Regions from separate parts of the Brevibacillus sp. JB24b genome, predicted to be linked through region 1. Evidence: riboswitches for the same ligand, from Rfam matches in the RefSeq annotation. Region 1 holds a riboswitch; each other region holds the start of a gene.
What was found. Region 1 has a riboswitch for cobalamin ahead of ACQV1I_RS01415 (hypothetical protein). Riboswitches for the same ligand answer to the same signal wherever they lie in the genome.
Positions count from the first base shown of each region.

Region 2: another riboswitch for cobalamin. It lies ahead of ACQV1I_RS14830 (DUF4430 domain-containing protein); the one in region 1 lies ahead of ACQV1I_RS01415 (hypothetical protein).
Region 3: another riboswitch for cobalamin. It lies ahead of ACQV1I_RS14070 (FecCD family ABC transporter permease); the one in region 1 lies ahead of ACQV1I_RS01415 (hypothetical protein).

Region 1 is NZ_JBNVQV010000001.1:258,538-266,726, reverse strand. It holds gene ACQV1I_RS01435 (LuxR C-terminal-related transcriptional regulator) at 1-268, shown strand, start outside; gene prpB (methylisocitrate lyase) at 543-1,451, opposite strand; gene prpD (2-methylcitrate dehydratase) at 1,468-2,904, opposite strand; gene mmgD (citrate synthase) at 3,008-4,120, opposite strand; gene ACQV1I_RS01415 (hypothetical protein) at 4,117-4,341, opposite strand; cobalamin riboswitch at 4,500-4,695, opposite strand; gene ACQV1I_RS01410 (serine hydrolase domain-containing protein) at 4,999-6,201, shown strand; gene rpmG (50S ribosomal protein L33) at 6,362-6,511, opposite strand; gene ACQV1I_RS01400 (GTP-binding protein) at 6,542-7,759, opposite strand.
Region 2 is NZ_JBNVQV010000001.1:3,163,961-3,172,149, forward strand. It holds gene ACQV1I_RS14795 (ethanolamine ammonia-lyase subunit EutB) at 1-343, opposite strand, end outside; gene eutA (ethanolamine ammonia-lyase reactivating factor EutA) at 373-1,803, opposite strand; gene ACQV1I_RS14805 (sensor histidine kinase) at 1,932-3,353, opposite strand; gene ACQV1I_RS14810 (ANTAR domain-containing response regulator) at 3,349-3,921, opposite strand; gene ACQV1I_RS14815 (EutP/PduV family microcompartment system protein) at 3,968-4,405, opposite strand; gene ACQV1I_RS14820 (BMC domain-containing protein) at 4,408-4,761, opposite strand; gene ACQV1I_RS14825 (1-propanol dehydrogenase PduQ) at 4,953-6,092, opposite strand; gene ACQV1I_RS14830 (DUF4430 domain-containing protein) at 6,419-6,766, opposite strand; adenosylcobalamin (AdoCbl) riboswitch at 6,821-6,973, opposite strand; gene ACQV1I_RS14835 (NAD(P)/FAD-dependent oxidoreductase) at 7,071-8,189, opposite strand, start outside.
Region 3 is NZ_JBNVQV010000001.1:2,993,307-3,001,495, forward strand. It holds gene ACQV1I_RS14060 (ABC transporter substrate-binding protein) at 175-1,134, opposite strand; gene ACQV1I_RS14065 (ABC transporter ATP-binding protein) at 1,226-2,029, opposite strand; gene ACQV1I_RS14070 (FecCD family ABC transporter permease) at 2,031-3,128, opposite strand; cobalamin riboswitch at 3,389-3,585, opposite strand; gene ACQV1I_RS14075 (DUF421 domain-containing protein) at 3,931-4,791, opposite strand; gene spoVAC (stage V sporulation protein AC) at 4,933-5,418, shown strand; gene spoVAD (stage V sporulation protein AD) at 5,420-6,433, shown strand; gene spoVAE (stage V sporulation protein AE) at 6,430-6,783, shown strand; gene ACQV1I_RS14095 (DUF1657 domain-containing protein) at 6,812-7,018, shown strand; gene ACQV1I_RS14100 (sensor histidine kinase) at 7,162-7,743, opposite strand; gene ACQV1I_RS14105 (DUF4870 domain-containing protein) at 7,977-8,189, opposite strand, start outside.

The DNA of each region.
Region 1 (8,189 bases):
ATTGGCAGTCTGGTTTCAACCAGCCAAACCGTCTGACATACTCCCCCTTATATCCGAAGCTTATGAATTATCAGTTCGTGAGAAGCAAATACTCGATCAAATTGTAAAAGGGTTCTCTACCAAAGAGATCGCCCATTCGCTTCATATTTCCGCTTATACCGTGCAGGATCATCTGAAATCTATCTTCGTGAAGACAGGAGTAACAAGCAGGAGACAACTTATTTGGCACTTATTCTCCCGATTCAGTGTACAAAACGCTAATAGGTAGTCCGCTTTTAAAAGCAGTCATCACCTCTATTCTCACTTGAACGATGAGGAGCTTATGTAAAAGTGTCTTTTTGTATAGACACTCTGACATTTTCTCTCCTACTTTTTCTTACAAGATACGCCCTCATAAGTTCAAATTGCCCACTTCATCCTAAGCACAGGAGTATTTGGTCTTACTAGTTCATGGTGAAGAAAAAAGCGATTGGTTAGGTATCCGCACGCTACCTAACATGCAAAGACACCCCTCATCGCTTTTTACTTTTTTAGCTCTTGTTCTATTGTTCCTTGGTTAAAACCGTTTTCGCTATTTCCTTATCTAACTCTTCGAATTCTTCATAGGAAATGGCTTCGTACAATTCGCTTCTAGTCTGCATATTAGCTAGTTCACCTTTTTGTGTACCTTGTTCTTTAATCACTTGAAAAACACGCTCATATGCCTTAGCCGCTACTCTAAGCGACGTTACCGGATAAATAACCATGCGGTACCCCAGCTTGGCGAATTCCTCTGCTGTATAATAAGGAGTTTTCCCAAATTCAGTCATATTTGCTAGTAAAGGTACAGATATACGCTGGGCAAACATACGAAATTCCTCCGCTGATTCTAGTGCTTCGGGAAATATGGCATCTGCCCCAGCCTCCACATAGGAACGTGCCCTTTCTATCGCCGCGTCCAAACCTTCTACTGACCTAGCATCAGTACGTGCGACAAGTACTAACGTTGGTGCTACCTTTTTAATCGCTATAATCTTCTGGGCCATTTCTTCTGTAGTCACCAGCTTCTTGCCATTTAAATGTCCACATTTTTTGGGAAGCTGCTGATCCTCTAGTTGCACCGCGGCAACATTAGCCTCTAGCATTTCTCTAGCAGTCCGGGAAACATTAAGAATCCCGCCAAATCCTGTATCTATATCTACTAATACTGGTAAATTAGTTGCCCGTATCAATTCCTTTGCCCGTTGAGCTATCTCAGTAGACGTGACGATTCCTAGGTCTGGCAAACCACAACTAGCTGTATAAGCTGCACCGGATAAATAGAGCGCTGAAAATCCTACCTGCTTCGCCATAAGAGCAGCCATCGCATCGTGCGCGCCGGGAATTTGCAAAAGATCAGGAGCATTCATTAGCTCCCTGAATTTCATTGCTAATTCAGCTTGAGATGACGGCGGATCTACAATCCAAGCCATGGTGTTTCCCCCCTCTCTACATTAGAAACAATTCGATAAATTCGGTAACCGCCATGCTGCTCAATCTTTCTGAATCCATGCAAGCTTCTTTTATTTTACTGACCTGCTTTTGTGAATAATGAGTCCCCACATTTTCAACAAATTTCTCGATAATTTTAGGGATGGCTTCTACCCTGCGGAAGCGGTGACCTAATGGATATTCGCATTCCACCTTTTCTGAAAAAGTGCCATCTTTATACTGCACCTGAACAGCATTTGAGATCGAGCGCTTACTCGGTTCTAAATAATCAATACTGTACTGTTTATTTTCAACGACCACCATCTTGTCTCGTAACAAATCGATTCTTGAATCAGATGCCACTATATCTTCATAATGATCCGCTTTAATATCACCAAACAGTAATCCGATAGCCGTAATATATTGCAAGCAATGATCTCGATCTGCCGGATTATTCAATGGACCTACCTTATCAATGATCCGAATAGCTGATTCATGTGTTGTAATTTGAATGCTGTCAATCTCATCAAAACGATCCATTACTTCCGGATGAAGCTTGATTGCGCATTCTGCCGCCGTTTGGGCATGAAATTCGGCTGGATAGGAGACTTTGAACAGCACGTTCTCCATTACATATGAATCCAGTGGTCGAGCCAGCTTTATCCTCTGTTTATTAAATAATACATCCTGAAATCCCCAGTTCGGTGCAGTAAGAGCTGTTGGATATCCCATCTCTCCCTTCAGGGCCATCATAGCTAGCTGAACACCTCTGCTAGTTGCATCGCCGGCAGCCCAAGATTTACGCGATCCTGTATTAGGAGCGTGCCTATATGTCCGTAAACTACTATTATCAAGCCAAGCATTTGATAATGCGTTGTTTATTTCCTCACGAGTTCCCCCAAGCATCTGTGACACAACTGCTGTTGTTGCAATTTTGACAAACAATACATGATCAAGACCAACCCGGTTTAAGCTGTTTTCTAATGCTAGTACCCCTTGAATTTCATGTGCTTTAATCATCGCTTCCAGCACATTATACATAGTCAGCGGTTGTTTCCCCTCCGAGATACGCACACGGCTACTATAATCTGCAACAGCTAAAATTCCGCCCAAATTATCTGATGGATGTCCCCACTCTGCTGCTAACCATGTGTCATTGTAATCAAGCCAACGAATGATGCAACCGATATTAAAGGCTCCTCTTACTGGATCAAGAACAAATGATGTACCTGGTACCCTACATCCATTTGGAACAACTGTCCCAGGAACAACGGGTCCCAGTAGCTTTGTGCAATCTGGATAGTTTAATGCCAAAATTCCACATCCGAGTGTATCCAATAAAACATATCTGGCAGTCTCAAATGCTTCCAATCTCGTAATCCTTTTATGTAAAACATAATCTGTAATTTGCTCGATCAGCTCATCTGTTTTGTTTATCTCCCTATTTTTTAACAAAGTATCCTTCCCTTTCCATTTAAAATTATTTATCATGGTACATGATGTTGGTCAGAACATCATATAGGCGATGCTGGCTCACACATAAATTCCCAACCCTACTTCAAAGAACATGCCGCTCGCCTACATATTTTACACGTGGCCGAAATAGACGATTTTGTGCATGCTGTTCAAGTACATGTGCGCAAATCCCTACTGTTCTCGCAGCGAAAAAGATAGGCGTATACAATGGAATGGGAATCCCAAGCATCCAGTACACAGGTGCTGCATAATAGTCCAAATTCGGATAGAGTCCCTTTTCCCTCTCCATAATCCTCTCCCCCGCTTCACACATGCGGTATAAAAGATCGTCCCCCCTTACCTGACATAGCTGTTGTAATGCCCCTTTCATCATTGTTGCTCTAGGGTCCATTTTTTTCATATATACCCGGTGACCAAATCCCATGATCTTTTCTTTGTTCGATAGCTTGGTTTGTAGTAACTCCTCCAACCTGGAAATTGTTCCTGCCTCTAGCAATAAGTGCATGACAGCTTCATTTGCTCCCCCATGAAGGTTACCCTTTAAGGAAGCCACCGCCCCTGTCAATGCTCCGTACAAATCCGATTGCGTGGAAGCAATGACCCTTGCCGTAAACGTGGAATTTGGCATCTCATGCTCGCTGTACAAAAGCAGGGATAGATCAAAGATTTTTTCCTCAATCGGTGACGGCTTTTTTCCAGTGACCATATAGAAGAAGTTAGCACTAAACGGTAGAGCCTTGTCGGGTTGGATCGGTTCCTTTTTTGTCAGAATCCGATAGCTATTTGCCACAATACTAGGAACTTGACCCAATAATTGATAAGCACGCTCTTTATTAACAAGCAGGGAGCGATCATCAATCGCATGATCATACCCTCCAAGAACGGAGATGCCTGTTCGTAGACCGTCCATAGCATGCGTTTGCTCAGGCAACAGCTTTAACACCTCAAGTACCGCAGCAGGCAGTTCATATCGTTGAATCATGCTAGCTTCGAGAATTTTTTTCTCTTCCTCATCTGGAAGACGCCCCTCCAGTAAAAGATGAATAACATCAACATAGCTATAGGATTTAGAAAGCTCAATCAGATCGTAACCCCGTATCACGATTTCCTCTTGTATGGTATCAAGGTAGGAAATACTTGTTTCTGTAGCCACAACACCGTCTAGTCCAGGAGAAAATTTTTCAAGACCATTCATTTTTCTTCCTCCATTCCAAATAACTGTTCTTTGGTTAGCTTGTAGGCTTTTTCAAGGTTGCGATAGTAATCTGTTTTTACTTCTTCGGTAACTTCTTGTTGTTTTATTTCATTTCCTAAAAGAACATAAATGACCTCTAACGTAGTAGGACTTTCTATACTTAGATTGTTCATGATTGTTGTGTTGAAATAATTCGTAAAATACCCTACTGTCCCAAACAAAAAATCCCTCCTAGACCCCCAAGCATCCCACACGCAAAAAAACAACTTCCTGAAAGAAAGTTGTTGTTAATGGGCGAAAAACTCAAATAAACATGTAAAAATCAGAAATACCACATGTTTAATCGCTCGCACTTAACACCTCCTATCCTCGTAGGAACTGATGTGTGCTAAAACAGGCAGGTCTCCTGGCTCATGATCATCGCGATTCGAACCTTCCCATTTTCACTACAATGAAAACAGTGGTATTTTCGAACAGCTCCCAATTACAGTTGCGGGACAGCGTCGGATTCTAACCGATCTTCCCTATTAAGCAGATAAAAAAACATTATCTACACCTGTTTCTACACATATTTGATTTTCAGCTTAAACATAACAAATAGTCTAAAAAATTACAATTATTAATTTTAAATCTCTAGTGACTTTATTGCTTTGATATTGTTATGTTGAACTTTTTGTACATGTATATACTGTCTCTAAACAAAAAATAACCTAGTAGCAGTAAGTTAATGTTCTGTTTAGGAATAAATCGAACGAATTTGCAATCATTACGCTTTACATTCTAAAAACAGGATGAAATACCAATATATTGAATAAGGTATCCACCTGCCTTATAATCAAAATCAATACCATAATTAGGTAAATGAAGGAGGGTATTACTTGAAGAGTAAACAAATTTCGAGCAAGAAGATGTGGTGGTATGGCATAAGCATCGCTGTTGTTGCACTATTACTCATCCTTAGTTGGGCCGTTATCCGTAACTGGAACATTATTAACGTGCTGAATAAGGATAAACTTAGCTTTAATTTCCAAAGTATGGACAATATTTTTCCAAGTCGATCGATAAAAACGTCACAGCCTGTCTTCCGATTTGAAACATTACAAAAAGAATTACCTCAGACTTATACATACAAAGATAAAGCATTATCTGTTGAAGACTTTCTACAACGAACTCAGACGAATGGATTATTGGTTCTCAAGGACGATAAGATCGTTACGGAATTCTATCGAAATGGTGTGAATGACCAAACAAGGTTTACTTCTTGGTCAGTGGCTAAGTCATTTATCTCTGCTCTAGTAGGGATCGCTATTGATGAAGGATTAATTAAAAATGTAAATGATCCAATCACTCACTATGTACCAGAATTAAAGGGTAGTGGCTACGATGGAGTACCAATTAAGGATATTTTGCGAATGGCTTCTGGGGTTACCTTTGATGAAACCTATGACGCCACCTTTTCAGATATAAACATGATGATGTATAAAACATTTCTACTAGATACATCGGTGAATGATTATGCATTAGGGCTAAAATCTCAACGTCCATCCGGGACTTTTCAGCATTATATTAGTATCAATACACAAGTTCTCGGCATGTTGATTAGTAAAGTCACAGGTAATCCCCCCTCCTACTATTTGCAGGAAAAAATATGGGGCCCTCTTGGAATGGAATCCGATGCTTATTGGAGTACTGATCGCCGCGGCACAGAGCTATCCTTTATGGGTCTAAACGCAACTATTAGAGATTATGCTAGGTTTGGAAGCTTATATCTTCATGAAGGAAACTGGAATGGAAAGCAAATCATTTCAAAAAAGTGGGTGCAAGAATCCACACAGGTAGAAAGTCCTCAATCTGATCACGATCCTAAGGGAGTTTTAAACTACCAATATCAATGGTGGGAGGCTGATCCTTCAGACGGTGCCTACAGCGCTATTGGGGTCTATGGACAATTCATCTATGTTAATCCAAAGGCCAAAGTAGTAATCGTCAAAACCAGTGCTGATCCTGATTACGGTAGAGCTGATTATCATGATGAAAATTTTGCTATGTTCCGTTCTATCGCGGAGCATTTCAAGAAATAAACGCCATTTGTTTCCTCAATACTACTAGCTCGGTTTCTCTACTAGCTGGTTTCTTTGTACCCAATCTCTTGTAACAATGTGATTGAAGATAATCCACAACTATAAATAAGACACTCTTTTCTCTTACATGCGAAAAGAGTGTCTCTAGTTTGTCTACCAGCTACTTTGTTTCACGATGAAGGGTGTATTTTTTTAGACGAGGGGAATATTTCTTTAGCTCTAGACGTTCGGGGTTGTTTCTTTTATTTTTTGTCGTAATGTAGGTACGATCTCCAGATTCAGTGCATTGCAAGGTAACCGTTACTCTCATTTGTCAAATCCTCCTGATCATGTATATTTACTATTCATTGCTAATTAGTGACTCAACAATCACATCACTTGTTGGCAATGGATCTCTCAAGGTATTCCAGTCTGCAATTAGCTCTTCATTTGTTAAAAGACAAGCATCTAAAGATCGGATGATATCACCTTTTTCTAACTTAATCCCGATACATACAATTTCATTCATACGATCTCCGAACTGAGGGTCCCACGTTTCTGCCCATTCAGGGTCTTCCGCTAGTATGAACTGCTTCTCTTCTTCGGGTAAAGCCGATACCCAATAGCCCGTTGACTCCAATTGAATAGATGAACCTGCCTGACTAATTGTTAAAGCTATGTCATTTCGTGTAGCAATCCAGAGGAAGCCTTTTGCTCTCACCACATCCTCTGGCCAATCCTGTAGCCATTTATATAATCTCTCAGGGTGAAACGGAATTCTTCGACGATATACAAAAGAGGATATTCCATATTCTTCTGTTTCTGGAGTATGACTTGGCTTTTGTAATTCTTGTAACCATCCAGCAGACTGACTCGCTTTTTCAAAATCAAAAAGCCCTGTATTCATAATCTCTTTTGGATCAACCTTGCCATAAGAGCTTCGGATGCATTTTGCCGTTGGTTGAAGCTTTCGAAGAATCTGCTCCAAATGCAGTAAATCCTTTTCACTAACCATGTCACATTTATTTACGATTAAAACATCACAAAACTCGATTTGGTCAATCAACAAATCGACTATCTCACGCGTGTCTTCCTCATCCACTGCATGGCCACGCTCCACTAGGCTTTCTCCCGAAGAAAAATCATGCCAAAAACGATTCGCATCCACTACAGTCACCATTGTATCCAGCCGACAAATACTAGAAAGGTCTATCCCCTTTTCTTCATCTACATACGTGAAGGTTTGTGCTACTGGTAGCGGCTCTCCTATTCCGGTGGATTCAATCAGGATATAATCATAGCGATCTTCATTCACTAACCGTTCTACCTCTACTAATAAATCCTCACGTAACGTACAGCAAATACAACCATTAGACAGCTCAACAACCTTCTCGTCTGTTCTGGAAATCCCGCCACCATTCTTTATAAGATTAGAATCGATATTCACCTCGCTCAGATCGTTTACAATGACTGCTACACGAAGGCCCTCTCGATTGTTTAAAACATGATTCAAAATGGAAGTCTTTCCCGCTCCAAGATACCCACTTAAAACAGTGACGGGAACTCGTTTTTCACTCATATGTAAGTACCCTTCTTTCGTACAGGTATATAAGATGATAGAAATCATACCCAGAATTAAATCGTAACGATTACGATTTAATAAACATACTACTGCACGTACACACACAAGTCAACACAAATAATAATCATTACGATTTGCATAAGATATATTATTAGTCTAAAACTCATAGTAAATGGGAGTCTCCTCTACTATTTTCGGCTACTGTAATTTCTCTCAAACAAGAATTGGAGGTCTGACTCTATTCGCTATTCACATGAAGTCAACTACTCACCACTTACCTAGCGCTCGAAGTAGAAGACCTTCATCTGAAATGTAAAAAAACCCGTAACAACAAGACTTTGTTGTTACAGGCTTAAAAAGAATAGCGTTGATTTTAAGACACTAGATCAATCTATTTACTTTTTTTCTTCGGTAAACCAATCATTAT
Region 2 (8,189 bases), 2.9 Mb from region 1:
TGGAAATGCGTTTGATATCAGACTCTTTTGTGTTCTCGTTTAGAATCCACTCGCGCAATTCTTCAACTGTCCAGTTTTTAATTTCAGCGTAAATTTTTTCGTTCACTTGATCTTGGATGATGCGTGTTACTTCATCCTTCTCATAAGGAACTACAGGGTTGTTACGTAAATCAGCTAATGTTAGTTGAGCTAGAACAACCTTAGCAGCAACGCGTTCTTCAGCTGAAGTAGCAGCAACACCGGCTAATGTATCCCCAGATTTTACTTCATTCGCTTTTGCTAGGACTTCGATAATGGATGAAAATTGATACATCCGACCAAATAATTTCGTCTTTAAGATCACAAAAGCTCCTCCTCTCATTTGTACATCTCTTAGTTGAATACGAGTGTTTTGATCACTACGGGTAATACTTTTCCATTGGCAATTGGTTTCCCAATGTCAATGTAATCACCATTGTCTACCTGAATACTGTCGATGCACACAACATCTTTTTTGTAGTTCAGTAGTGCATATAGGGTTTGTCCTAGTACCTTCGCCATGTCATGGTGAACAATCACTATGAATGGATACTCTCTTTCAAGTAGCTCAGCCATCCCCTTGTGTATTCCTTTAGCGTATATCTGAATTTCGGGGAAGCTAGGATTCTTTTTCCCTTCAATGGCAATCGCTACTTTTTGTAAATCATTATCTACTTTGAACCACTCTAATTTTTCGCGAATGGCCTGTGCTAGTTTCTCTTCGTCTCCTGATTCGTCCGTTATAGCTACTTTTAGAATCGGTACGTTTTTAATCGGGAACGTTTCCTCTGTATAAGTGATCGTACTACCACTTATTTCAGTAGTATGAGAACCAGCACCAACAACTGTTGCACGAATTGTCTCTACAGAATGAAAGACTTTCATTTGTGTCATAAGTGGAGAGGTAGCAATAGCTCTTCCTAACAAGATGCCGATATCTCCGTAATGAAACACATCCTTCTCTTCATGCTGATAGATATAATCGGCTACGCCACCCGAAAAGGAAATGCATGAAATCGGTTTGTCAAGTTTTAATCCTCTATGAGTGAGAATCGTTTCATAAAAATCGCTTTTTTCTTTTAGACCTACACTTTCTTCTAAAAGCCAAACCATTTCTTGGATGATTGGTTGCAACTTCTCTGCTGTAGCGGTTTGTCCTAGCTGTATGTCGTATCCTCTTTTTTGAATCAACATGTTGATTTTAGGTGCGATATAGATGATTTCATGAGTCACGGGATCTACCTTGATCAATCGCCCACCAATATCTAAACAACCCGTATCTTGTGATTCTCCGTGGCTAAATACCGCTAAATTACTAGTACCGCCACCAATGTCAATGTTGACAATTGAAGTGGAATGTTCCTTCGAATACGTATGTGCCCCTGCTCCTTTTGCAGCAATAATACTTTCAAGATCAGGACCAGCTGTTGCAACAACGAAATCTCCAGCAAAGCCACTCAAGGTAAGTAATACCTCATTCGCATTCTCTTTTCGTGCCGTTTCGCCGGTAATAATAACGGCGCCAGTTTGAATCTCTTCTTTTTTTATGCCAGCTTTTTCATACTGCTCCTGCACAAATACCTTAATTTGTTGAACATCAATTCTGTTAGCAGAGAGCAATGGCGTGAAGCAAATATCACTTCGGTATATCACTTCTTTATTGGTGATGACGATACGTGGAACAGAAAACGTTGAGGCTAAGTTTTGAATATACAGCTTAGAAAACACAATTTGGGTTGTTGATGTTCCCATATCGATACCTACGCTTAGCAATTCCTCTTTCATTTTGTCACCCCCTTATAGCTAGTAGAAAAAAGAAAAGAGGCTTAAAGTTACATACATCCCCATCAACTGAGAATATATAACCTTAAGCCTCTTTGCTTATTTCATACTACGTCTTTGTAGTATCAATATTATATTTTGAAAGAAAAAGTAACAGATGTTCCATTTTCGGTAGAAGCAATTTTCATGCTCCCCTTTAGTTTATCCTTAACATAGCTTGTGACAATAGATAAACCTAGGCTTTCTTGTGAACATTTATCGACACAGAAACCTTTTCCATTATCCACCACTTCAATGGTTGCAAGCTTTCCTTCTACACACAAGGAAACCCTTACAATTCCCTCCTCCCGATCAGAGAAGGCATGTTCGTAGCAGTTCTGTAGCAACTCATTGATAATAAGCGCTATAGCAACTGTGCGATTACTATCTATACAAATTTTTTGATTAGCTTCTATACGTATATCTATCTTCTTACAATTAACAAAGCAACGTTGAATATTAGCTGCGATTAGCTCGATAACTTCAAGTAAATCTACGTTAGCTTCTATTTGTGTAGAGAGTAGCTCGTGAGTGGCAGCGATAGCTAGTACTCTGCTTACACTCTCATTCAGACATTTCTTTGCTTCTTCACTTTCACATTGTCTAGATTGGATACGCAGTAAGGAAGCTACCGTTTGCAAATTATTTTTAACACGATGATGAATCTCACGGATAGCCACAGATTTTGAGATAATTTCAGCTTCTTTATCTTTAATTTCCGTTACGTCATGTAAAATAACGACTAAACGCAAGTCACGCTCATCAATCAACAATCTTTTTACTTGAAAGAAATACTTAGCAACATGTACATCTTTCTGGAATTGACTTAGGTTTGTCTCGTCAAATTCCCTCATTACTTCTACAAACAAAGTTTGATCTAAAGACAGGTTATCGTAATGTAGACCCTGTATATCTTCTAAATACCCCAAATTTTTATATTGTCTATCCGCTTTGCTATTCTTCAGTTTTAAAAAACCATCTTTATCAAAGATTAATATAGCGTCATCAAGCTGATTGATAACGGATTCATTAAATCTGATCATAGCTGTTACGGTAGATGCTATATCTTCGTATTGGGAATCGTTTTTGGTTACTTTAAAATTAGCATTGATGTTTTCACTTACATCTTTTTCATAGATAAGTACAGCAATGACTTTTCCATCTAGATGAATTGGATATACCGTTTGTCGAACCAATTGGTTCTCTTGGGTTTTTGCAACAAGTCCTACTGACATAACTCCTGTTTCTAACGTCCGGAGTACACCAGGCTCATTTTCCCTTAAAGCAACTTCGCCAACAACAGGACATTGATACAAAGATTGCGCTATCCCATGAGTTTGATGGTAGACAACAATAGCTTCGTTTGTCAGTTTCGAAAGGACATCAATAAAAAGGTCCCTTCCCTCCTGCAAATCAAATAATTCATTAGAATGGGCTACTTCAATGATTTTCTGAATCTCAGCGTCTGATAAATGAGTATGTTTTTTACACAACTGCGTAATGGTTTCTCTAATCATAAGAGATCACGATTGTGGTAGCGATTTCAATCATAGGACATCTTTTATCCATACTCAATTTACGAATGGTCTGATACGCTTCTTCTTCAGAAAAACCATTTTCTTTCATCAAAATCCCTTTTGCCTTCTCAATTGCAATTCGTTCCTCTAGCTTTTGAGAGACCTTTGTATAGTTTTTTTCTAGCTTACGAAATTCTTTTCCTTTGGCGATGGTAACTTCAACCATTGGTATGAAAGATTTTTCATCAAGTGGTTTCACTAGATAACCCAAAGCACCAATACTAGAAGCCTTTTCAATACTTTCTTTATCACTAAAGGCTGTCAACAGAACGACGCCACCAGCTAATTGCTCCGAAAGGATTCTTTTTCCCGCTTTTAATCCATCTAGGATAGGCATCTGAATATCCATAATCACTAGATCAGGCAAATGCTTTTTACATAACTCAATGGCCTCAAAACCGTCTGAAGCTTCCCCTACTACATTGTAGTTCGCTTCTTTTAAAATCTCACGAATATCCATTCTTGTAATAGGCTCGTCATCGACTACTACAATTTTTCCATTCATGGGTACCACACCTCATTGTCTAAGAAAAATAAATACTTCTCAAATCTTATTCATCATCATTTAAGTAGTTCTGTAGCTCTTCTATACCTATGTTTTCAGTAGAGGAGATCTCGAAAATTTGCGAAGCACCCGCTGCTAGTAAGTATTCCCTAGCTTTTCTCACGTCCTCCGCATTTTTGGCAATGTCTACTTTTGTGATGATACCAATAACTGGTTTCGCAAATACACAGCCAAAAGAGGGTGGAAAATAACAATCCTCGTTTGTGCAATCTTGCACAAGGCCAATGACATCCGCATCGACACTTGTCACAAGCAACATTCTATATAAACCTCTATTTTCTATACATTCCCCAGGTGTATCAATGGCTTGGTCGAAAGTTTCAATGGCTTGTGTTTTCTTATAGGCGATCACATGTCCGTGAAGTCGCTGGCATAAAGTGGTCTTACCACATCCTGTATTTCCTGTTAAAATGATTTTCTTCATAACTACGTTCTCGTTATCTTCGTAGCTGAAAATCCTAAAATATCTTGTAAGCCAAGCAACACTTCATTTAATGCGGACTCCACAGAGGATACATCGCCTGTAACCACCACTGATCCACTGAAACGATCCACAAAACCAATAAGTACGCCAGCAGCTTTCGTTGCTATATCAGCAGCGATAATCGATGCTTCACTTGGGGTAATGGTTAAAATACCAATTGCATCCTTCGTATCACTACTTAATCCTAGCTTTTTATAAATATCTGGATTCGGATTAGCTATGATATGAGCTAGTGTGACCTGTTTACCCGGTACATACTCTTGAATAACACGTTGTTTCTCATTGTTTTGGCTCATAAACCTCATCCCATCTGCTTGAAAAAACTTTAAAAACACATAAAGGCCCCTTAAAAAATACACATGGCAATTTTTAAGGAGCCTCTTCGCTCTCAATTAAAATTCTTAACACGTCATTGTGTTAATTTCACTATATTTGAACTTGTAAACGATGTCAATACTTCATTAGACGAATTTCGACAAAATATTCGCTACTGAAACATTTTGTTCAAAATTCCAATAACGTCTTCTTCCGTTGGCACACGTGGATTTGTTATTGTACATCCATCCTTTAGCGCCCCTTCTGCAATCGCATTTCTCATTTCTTCTAGCAGCTTATACTCGATACCACAATCCCGCAAATTTGTTGGCATTTTTAATTGTTTTTGTAATTGCTTGATCGCATTAATTAAGCTACGTACCCCACTTCTCGTATTGCTTGCTGGTAGACCTAAGCTTTTTGCAATAGCAGCGTATCTCTTAGCTGTTTTTTGATTTTCAACTTCGCCATACCCTGTTCCACAATTCGCATTGAATTCGATGACATGTGGAAGCAGTAAGGAATTCATGCGGCCATGAGGAATGTGGAACTTAGCTCCAGCTACATGGGCAATTCCGTGATTGAGGCCTAGTGATGTAACATTAAAGGCCATTCCTGCAAGGCATGAAGCATTGTGCATTTTTTCACGTGCTTCTAAATCATTACCATCCTTGTATGCTCTTACTAAATATTCAAAGACAAGCTTCATCGCCTTTTCCGCAAGAGCATCAGAAATATCATTTGCTTTTGTAGACACAAACGCCTCGATGGCATGCGTCAAAACATCCATTCCCGTATCGGCTGTAATAAAATCAGGGACACTTTTTACTAGCTCTGGGTCTAAAATAGCTTCTTCAGGAGTCATATCATTCGACACAAGTGGATACTTAATATTTTTTTGTTGGTCACTTATGACTGAAAATGCGGTTACTTCTGAACCCGTTCCACTTGTTGTCGGAATAGCAATGAAAGGAATATCTTGTTGTGCGGACACTTGTTTCGTAAAATATTTCATTGCTTTCGCGGCATCAATAGCGGAGCCTCCTCCAAGTGCAACAATCGTATCAGTTTCAAACTCACTGAGTGCTTTCATCCCACTCACAACAACTTCGATTGGTGGATCTGGAACGATGTCGCTAAAAACCATGTGCTTATTACTTTCATCAATTTGGTTAATGACTTGTTGAATCATTCCCGATTGAACCATGAAAGGGTCGGTGACAATAAAAATCCGTTTCCCTTTCAGATCCTGTAGACGATTCAAAGCACCTTGTCCCATGTAAATGTCTGTTTTAAAACTTACCTTATCCATGCTGACACCTCCATTTGAAATAAAAAAAGAGGCTTTTTAGAAGGGAATATTCCCTTTAAAAGCCTCTTTGCTATCTACATAAGTAACACGTCTTTGTGTAACCTGTATTCTGTTTTCTATCAATACTGTACTACTATATTTATCATATAGTCAACTATGTATTGGTTGTTATTTTTAAAAACACTATACACGTCTTTGTGTATAAAAACCTTTTGCATCAAAGGTTTGATAAGATTCGTCAAGCACTACATTGTGCCTGTTCTGTTTGTCAAGACTTATCAAAATGTTGATTTGTCAATTTGTGTAACAAAGGAGTAAAAGTGGTGCTAGTCCGAAATTAAAAACACCGTGGGTGCTCCGTTCACTTCGTACAGCCTATACTTTTTCTCTGCTCCATTTTGTTTTTCAATTTCAATTGACGTAATAAATCCATTATCGTCTTCCACTTTAAATTTGGTTTTCATCAACTCATACAAGGTTTGATCCCCTTTGAATTGAATCGTTTTTTCAGCATCTTTTGTTTTACCCTGATCAGTTGAACCCTGTACAACGACCTTGTTTTCAACCTTTTCTTCTGCTGCTGTGTTTTGTGCTACTTCATTTTTTGAACAACCTATTACACTTACCATTGCAAGTGCAACAAGTAAGGCGATTTGACAAACCTTTTTTAACATATTCGCTCCTTTCTCCATTAAAAAAGTCTAGCGAGGCGGGAAACATCACTAGACATGGACTAACCACCTTCGCCTCGAAATGGTTAGCCTTTCAATAGTTTTTAGGTAAAAGACCTGACTTAAGACTAAAAAACAGTCTATCACAGTGGCGGGACCGCGTTGGATTTACACCAAACTTCCATCACCTAAAACTATAAATTTAATTAAGTAAATGAGGTGTGACCCATTTGAAAACATTATAGCACAAGAAATGGACTTGACAATCATACTGTTGTGACAAAATGTAGTTGTATTCTTCCATATTTTAAGATAGCTGACGTAAAATTCCCCGAGCGATATGAACTCCACATGCCCCTGCCTGCGCGAGTCCACGTGTTAAACCTGCTCCATCACCACCAGCGTATAAACCAATAATTTCCGTTTCAAAGTGGAGGTTCAAATGTGGGCGTGCTGAATAGAATTTCGCTTCTACTCCATAAAACAGGGTGTGTTCGCTGGCAATACCTGGCGTAACATGATCAAGTGCCTCCACCATTTCAATTAGGCTTTTCATCGTATTATAAGGTAATACTAATCCGAGATCACCTGGAACAGCTTCTTTTAACGTTGGTTCAATAAATCCCTCTTTCAGTCGCTTATCTGTGGAACGACGACCGCGTTTTATATCACCAAAGCGTTGTACAATCACCGAACCGTTGGATAGATCATTAGCACGTCGTGATACCTCTTTAGCGTATTCGTTCGGCTTATCAAATGGCTCAGTAAATACATGAGACACAAGCAAGGCAAAGTTCGTGTTAGGCGAACCAAGCTTCTCATCTTTATATGCGTGACCATTAGCCGCCATAACCCCGCTGTGATTCTCTACGACAACATGACCGCTTGGATTGGAACAAAAACTACGCACAATTTGATCCGTAGAAGACTTAAATAAAAATTTCCCTTCATATAGATGCTTATTGATTTCCTCCATCACCACGTTGGTGGTTTCTACGCGAACTCCCACATCTACTTGATTGTTAATCAACCGTAAGCCCTGCTTTTTCAATATCTCACCGAACCATTGTGAACCGTCTCGGCCAGGAGTAATAACTATTTTATTTGCCCGATACTCCTGACCCTTTTTACAGGTAATCCCGCGAATTTCTTTCCCATTGTCTGTTTTCTCAACAATGATATCTTCCACTTCCTGTTTGAAGATCATCTTCATTTGTGGTTCTAGCTCTTCGTAGATCCTCTTCAAAATTTCTAAATTTTGCTCTGTGCCTAAATGACGAACATTAGCACGTAATAGTTTAAGTCCAACTGCTTGCCCCTTACGTTCTATATCACGGACCGCATCCGTAGTTGGATCAGTAATATGGGGTGTTGCTCCGAGTTTTAAGTTTATTTCATCTACATATTTTATCAGTTCGAGTACTTC
Region 3 (8,189 bases), 2.7 Mb from region 1:
ATCTCTGACCGATTTGGTTACAAAAAGGTTGCAGGGATAACTGCGTTTTTATTTATAACGTACAACTAAAGAATTTCCTCCTATTATGTCAATAAAAAAAGCGCATGCTCCAGATAAAATAATCAACCATATCCCAACATATGCTTACCTTTGAACTACTTGTGCGACAGTGTATTAAAATTTCTCTGGATAAAATCCTTTTGCAAGTATTTCTACCGCTCGCACATTTCGAACACCTTCAAATACATCAGAGAGTGGCAAGCTAACAAATCGCTTATTCTTGATAGCAGGTATATCGGAAAGTGCTTTATTTTCTAATAAGTATTTAATCTTTTCCTCTGCACTTGGTTTATCATAATCATTGATTACAATAACATCAGGAGCACGTTTAATTGCTTCCTCCCAGCTCACTTCACTCCATGACTTTTCCAAATCACCAAATACGTTTTGTCCACCGGCCATCTCTATTAGACGAGTTTCTAATGAATTTCCTGTTGTATATAGACCTGAATTAACACTGTCAAAGACCAAAACCTTGACTGGCTTGTCTATGGTTCCTATCTTTTGCTGAATAGATTGGATGTCTGTTTTCATTTTAGCAACAATGTCCTTAGCACGATCTTCCACCTGTAGAATCTTACCCAGCTGTATCATATCCTCATAGACTTCATCGACCGTCGGATGCTTAGATACCGTTCCTGTAATGGTATAAGCTGGGATACCAATTTTTTGTAGCTCCTCAACACTGCCAATCCCTTTAGCTGTAAAGGCAGAGCTTCTACCGATTACGAAGTCAGGTTCTACACTTAAAAAGACTTCTAATGAAGGGTACTGCTTAGACAAAAGTTTGATTTGATCATATTTTGCCTTATATTCGGGCAAGACTTCATCGTCAGGATAAGCGGTACCAACCATTACCTCTTCAACACCTAATGCTAGAAGCATTTCAGTAACGTGCTGATTCATGCTCACTACTCGCTTAGGAGCTTGTTCAAATGTTAAGGTATGTTCTCCATTTTTAATTTGCATCTTCTCAGCAGCTGGTTGAGAGTTAGTGGAAGCTGCTTGGGGAGTGGCCCCATTTCCACAGCCGCTGACTACTAACGTAAGCCCTGCAAACATCGTAATCATCATCTTTTGACCTCTATGCAAAAGGCCCTGTTTCTTCATACTGGAACTTTGCCTATTTACGTTGTTCATCTTGTTTTCCTACCTTTTCATTTATTCAACTACAAACATGGTCTGGTATCATATAATTAATGTTCACTCTGCCTGTAATGGGATGAACGGTTACTTCCGTTTGAATCTTGTACACTCGTTCTAAAATTTCAGGTCGAAGCACTTCTTGAGGAGTTCCTGAGCAAACGATAACCCCTTTTTCTAGCATATAGAGACGATCACAGAACATAGCAGCCAAATTGAGATCATGTAAGGCAGCCAGTACACTTTTTTGCTGTTGTTTTAGCAACTGTAGCATCCCCAATTGATGATGAATGTCCAAATGATTAGTTGGTTCATCTAGCAATAAAAGATCGGTCTCTTGCACAATAGCTCTAGCCAATAAAACACGCTGCTTTTCTCCACCAGATAAACTCAAATAACTCCGGTCACCCATGCTCTGTAAGCCAACTTGAGCTAGAGCCTGATCCACTAAGGCTATATCATGCTTATTCTCATTTTCCCACATACTCTTGTGTGGAGAACGTCCCATCAGTACAAGTTCGTATACATTAAAATCAAATTGAATTTGTGTTTCTTGTACCACTGCGCTCAGTTCTTTTGCTAATTGCTTCTGCTGGTATCGTCCAAGTTCTTTTTCAAGTAGGAAGATACTGCCTGTCGTGGGTGAAAGGGTTCGATATACTTGCTTAAGAAGAGTAGATTTACCACTACCATTTGGACCAAGTAAGCCAACGAATTCTCCTTTTTGTACGTGTAAATCTATCTGTTGCAAAATACATGTCCCTTGGGTCTCATAGCCTACTTGCTTTAACTCTACATGCTTGTCCACGCCCAATTTTACGGTCACATCAGCTTCCTCCAAACGTGTACGCCCTACGACGTAGTAACCAGATAAAAAATGGACCGCCGCAAAGCGCTGTGACTATTCCGATCGGTAATTCCTCAGGTGCAATGATCAACCTTGCTAATACATCTGCCCAGACCATAAAAATCGCCCCTCCACAGGCACAAAGAGGAATTAGCCTCCTATGATCAGACCCCACCCACAACCGAAAGATATGGGGTAACATTAAACCAACAAAGCCAATGCTACCGCTTACAGCAACCAGTAAACCTGTAACAAGGGAAATCGTAATCAGTAGGATCTTACGCATATTTTCTGGATGTAAACCCAACAGCGTAGAGGTTTCTTCCCCCAATATCAACAAATTTAGGTTGCGTGCATTCATCCATAAAAATAGAAAGAAAGCAATTACCGCAATAGTTGGCAATACAAGTGACTCCCACTTGGCACGAGTGAAGCTCCCCATCATCCAGTACAGAACACTTGAAAGACTTTCAGCTCTCGGTGCCAGCATAATAAAAAAACTAGTAAGCGCTGACAACATAATAGAAACAGCTATTCCAGCTAACAACAGACGTATTAATTGCACTCTCCCACCTACCAGCGACAAAAGAAACACCAATACAATCGAAGCTAGAGCGCCTAAAAAAGCCGCTAAAGAAAGCGCATACGAACCAAATACCCCCAAACTACCAAATAACAACACTGCTGTTGCCCCCACCGATGCCCCCGATGATACTCCTAGGATATAGGGATCAGCTAAAGGATTACGAATCAATGCCTGAATGGCGATCCCAACAATAGACAAGCCGGCACCTACAATCGCAGATAATAAAACACGTGGCATTCGAATATCCCAAACAATATGCATTTGAGCGTTAGGTACATCAGTTACTATCCAGTTTTGGACAAAAGGAACATGTGAACCTATTACCTTCCAAACGGTAACTGGGTCAATTTGCACTGGTCCCAGCATGATTGCCACCGTCATAGATAAAAATAAAACCACGCCGCTTCCAATCAATTTCGCTATCCAGTTTTTTGTATAATGTGTACCGATGCTGTTAACTGACGTTGGGGCTGTCGTGGCGGTTTGTTGCATGCTTCTCCCCCCTGTGTAATGCAAAGTAAACAAAAGCATAATTTGAAATAAGAAGCTTGGTGATCACCCAAGCTTCAGGTGCAGGTAGCACCGAGTTGGACCTGTACGTCCCATTAACATTTTATTATTCTGAGATTTGAAACAAAAAAGCATCCGCTCCAAAAGGAGACAGATGCTTGGGTTTTTGGACAAACCAATTCCTTATAGGCGTATGTATAATATCACCACACGACCTACCCAAACACCTGCCCATCCTCGTGGGAGTGTTACATCTTACGGCAGGTCTCCTGGCTCATGGATCGTCGCAATCATCCTCCCTTCCCATTCTCTGTAAAAGTGAACAGTGGTGTATCGGATGTAGCTCCTCATATACAGTGGCGGGACCGCATCGGGTTTTCACCGAACTTCCCTTTTAAGTCTGATCCTTAAATCAAACACCGTAACATGGATATAAAAATGTTGTAATTGTTTGTGAGTGTAACACGATTTGGTGGAACATGGCAAGGTAATGGTGAATTTGTGATATGTTTGTAAGAACTTTGTAAAATATTTACGTAATGTTTGTAGTTTGGTAGTATTCAGATCATTATTTGTTTACATAAAGTTAATTATGTTATTAATTTATTATCGTAATTCCTAGATTTCTCATATCTTTAACACTTATTTTTTTATCTCTAAATTATATGTATAGAAAGCAAAAAAGCCATCCAATTAAGGATAGCTTACCTTTCAAGCAAGTTGCAACCGATTTTATACTCGGCCTCCTATATTTCTATTCAAAGCGTCCATATCGTAACCCTTTTTAGCTTTGTAAAAAGGATTTTACCCCTTCTATCATTTGTTTTAAGCGTAGAGCACCCTGCTCATATTCCTTTTTAGCCACATCATTTTTCGTTTCAAGAGAAAAAGTCTCCAAATCGGCCTGACATTTTTTTAGCGTGGACAATGTCAATGGTTTCTCTTGTGGCACCGGTACCGTAATTTGATCATCATATAAATCTACATTCAATTGCCCGTAACTATCTACTTGTCCGATATAAACGTTATCTAAGACGATGCCCATCTTATCTAAAGTTGTTTCAAGCCATCTTTTTGATAAACCTGTGGTTGCCAACGGCTCTAGCATAATATTTCCATCCAAAATGACCGTCTGAGGTTCTCTACTTGGAGCACCTTGGATATTCAGATCTTTGGAAGTAAGTGGTTGATTTTCTTTTTTTAGCAGAACACTAATCTGACCATTTTGTTCTAATAGCGCATACTCAACATCAGCTATCGAGAATACATTTTTTAGGCGTAATTGTTCTAACAATTCCTCACCTGTATAATTCTCCTTCTTGAGATTGTCCTCCATAATCTTACCATCTTGGATCAACACACGAGCATTTCCTTCAACCATATCGCTCACTGTCTTACTTTTGACCGATAGATAACTGAAAAGAAACGGTACAAGGGCCCAAATGATCATACTAACAAACCCATTCATAAACCTATCATCAACGTCAGCAGAAATGAATCCCGCAATAGAACCAATTGTGACACCCACAATATATTCAAAAAAAGTGGCTTGGGCAATTTGACGTTTTCCCATTAATCGCGTCAAGAACAATAATGTAAAAAGCGTAACAATTGATCTAAAAACAATCTCCCAGAATTCAGGCATAAATACCCTCCCTAGAACTTCTAATACCTTCTGTCTCATTTAGGTTGTGTTACTTTGTGGTTTTTTATATATGAAAGTAAGGTATAAAAACTGGCTTTGTATTCCAAATTAACTTTGACTACATTAATAAAGGAGTTAAAGATGGCTACAAAAAACAAAAAATTAACGGCAACCCAAATCGAATACCAAGCATTTGCAAAAGCGTTAGAACCGCCCCGACCTGTGCTTAAAAATACGATTCGAGCTTTTTGGGTTGGTGGTTTGATTTGTTTATTAGGACAAGTTATTCAAACCTTTTTCATTCACTTTTTTCACTTTGATGAAAAAAGCGCTGGAAATCCGACCTCTGCTGTTCTAATCGTTATTTCTGTTCTTCTGACTGGTTTTGGCGTTTATGACAAGCTGGCACAATTTGGAGGGGCTGGAACTGCTGTTCCTGTTACTGGCTTTGCCAATTCGATTGCTTCAGCAGCTATTGAACACAAAAGTGAAGGGTATGTACTTGGGGTAGGCGGTAACATGTTTAAATTAGCAGGTTCTGTTATCGTTTTTGGAGTAGTTGCCGCGTTTTTCATCGCATTACTAAAATGGTTTTTTACTTATGCGGTAGGTATAGGAGGATCTTAAGATGTTAAAAGGACATCAATCATGGATTTTTCCAAGCAAACCAACGATTTTATCCACCGCTACGGTTGGTGGACCTTTTGAAGCACAAGGAAAAATTGCGAATGATTTTGATATTCTTCACAGTGACACCTGGCTGGAACAAGACAGCTTTGAAAAGGCAGAAAAAATCATGCTAGAAGAGGCATTTGACCTCGCAGTAAAACGAGCGAGTTTACAAAAAGGAGATATCAATTATCTGATTACAGGAGATTTGATGAACCAAATTATCTCCTCAAGCTTTTCAGCACGTACCATTGGGGTACCATATCTAGGTGTATTTGGTGCTTGTTCAACGTCCATGGAAGGTTTAGCATTAGCAGCTCAATTGATAGATAGCCAATCAGCTAATTATGTTCTTACTGGTACTTGCAGTCATAATTCGACTGCTGAAAAACAGTATCGCTATCCCACAGAATATGGTTCACAAAAGCCTCCCTCTGCACAGTGGACGGTAACTGGCGCTGCAGCTGCTGTTGTGGCACCTAAAGGTACAGGGCCAAAAGTTGTCTCTGCTACGATTGGGAAGGTCGTTGATATGGGTCTGACTGATCCTCTTAATATGGGGGCAGCTATGGCTCCCGCTGCAGTAGATACTATACAAGCCCATTTTCGAGATATGCAAATTGGACCTGATTATTATGATTTGATTGTTACGGGTGATCTTGGAAAAGTTGGCCATTCGATTGCTGGAAAATTGTTAAAGAAACATGGGTTCTCCATTCGTGAAGAAGCTTTTACAGATTGTGGATTATTAATTTATAACGACAATCAAGAGGTGTTCTCAGGAGGTAGCGGCTGTGCATGCTGTGCTACTGTTACGTATGGTCATTTGCTTAATCGGTTAACTAATCGGGAATGGAATCGAATTTTAGTAGTGGCAACAGGCGCTTTACTTTCACCACTCAGTTTTCAACAAGATGAAACGATTCCTTGCATAGCACACGCTGTAGCTATTGAGAGGGGGGGAAATGAGTGAGCATTTTTATTTGGGCATTTATCGTAGGAGGCATCATCTGCGTCATTGGGCAGTTATTAATGGATGTTGCCAAACTAACACCTGCTCATACAATGTCGACCCTAGTGGTAGTTGGAGCCATTATGGATGGACTCGGCTGGTATGAACCGTTAATTAAATGGGCTGGAGCTGGTGTTACCGTTCCCATTACGAGTTTCGGGAATGCCCTAGTCCATGGAGCTATGGCAGAAATGCAACGCGATGGAATCATCGGGATCATTACAGGCATTTTTGAAGTGACCAGTGCAGGTATTTCTGCTGCTATTATTTTTGGTTTTTTAGGGGCACTTGTATTTAAACCAAAGAGTTAGAGACATACTAAATCCGGAGGTGATAAGGATGACAGTAGCTTCATCAGTAAAACAAACATTAGCTAGTTTAAAAAGTGCACAGGCTAATTTAGAAACCTTTGCATTAAGTACACAAAATAAAAAGGCAAAGCAAGCATTTACACAATCAGCTGAGCAAGCACAAACCATTATTGATCAATTAGAATCTCGTGTTCAACAATTGGAACAAGAAGAACCTCAGTATAAAGGCTTCTAGGGATGGCACATAGAAAGAGGTAGGAGGGTTGGTATCTACCATACCCTTTTCAACCTCTTTCTTTTTGCAAACAAGACATTTCCAAAAGTTACATACCTTGCTCATCTCCACGATTTCAATATAAAATTCTCAGTTACTACAAGTCACACAGGAATCGTAAACTCTATGACAGCGCCACCCTCACCGTGATTATACGCCTTGATTGTCCCTTCATGTTTTTCCACAATCAATTTACAAATGTACAAACCAAGTCCAGCACTTGATTTATGTATACCACTGTTGTTCCCTTTACGATATTTAGTAAAAATAACAGCTAATTCTTGTTCTGCAAAACCAACTCCTGAGTCAGTAACTCTAAAGGATCTATCTATTAAAAAAACTTCAAGTAGGATGCTATCCCCAGTTGAGGTATGCTTTATAGCATTGGAAACAATATTCTCTATCACCTCCCCTACCCTAAACGAGTCAAAGCTAGCTCGACACTCAGCATCAAACGAGTGAATAATGGAGAATATCACCTCTTTTTGTTTGCATAAATACATAAATTTATCTTCTATATCTATCAAAAAATCTGTAAGACGAACTTCTTTTTTATGAAGCACGAACTCTGGTCTTTCTAAGTCCCAAACTTCATTTAACTCTTGAATTAATCTTTTCACCCGATCAGCATGTACTGCACCCCAATTGTTGGGTGTGTCTAACAATTGGGGTGCAGTACATACCATCCGTGCTCCCTGTGTAGTAGACTAGATAATTGTAAATATCATTTTTGTATTGAATAAATAATCGTTCGACCTCATGATTACATTCCACATTTTCTCACTCCAATTCAAGAAATACACAAATTAGACGGACGATCTTTCTGTTTTATTACAACAATAAGAAAAAAACCGTATAGATTTTATCCATACGGTTTCCTAAACGAAACAAACAATATAGCCGAACTCTCTGTGTAAGATTACATTTCATTTAATACCTTTACACCTTTAACAATATTCCAAATGAAATAGTAAATCATCACAATAGCAGTAATAGCATAAGTAGCTACGATACTAAATCCGACTGCTGTCTCCGTTCCTTGATTCAATCCAATGGTTCCTGATACTACGAGTCCAATAACTAAGGTGACATAGGGAACAAGATGTGTCCACAATGCTTTTTTAGCATGAAA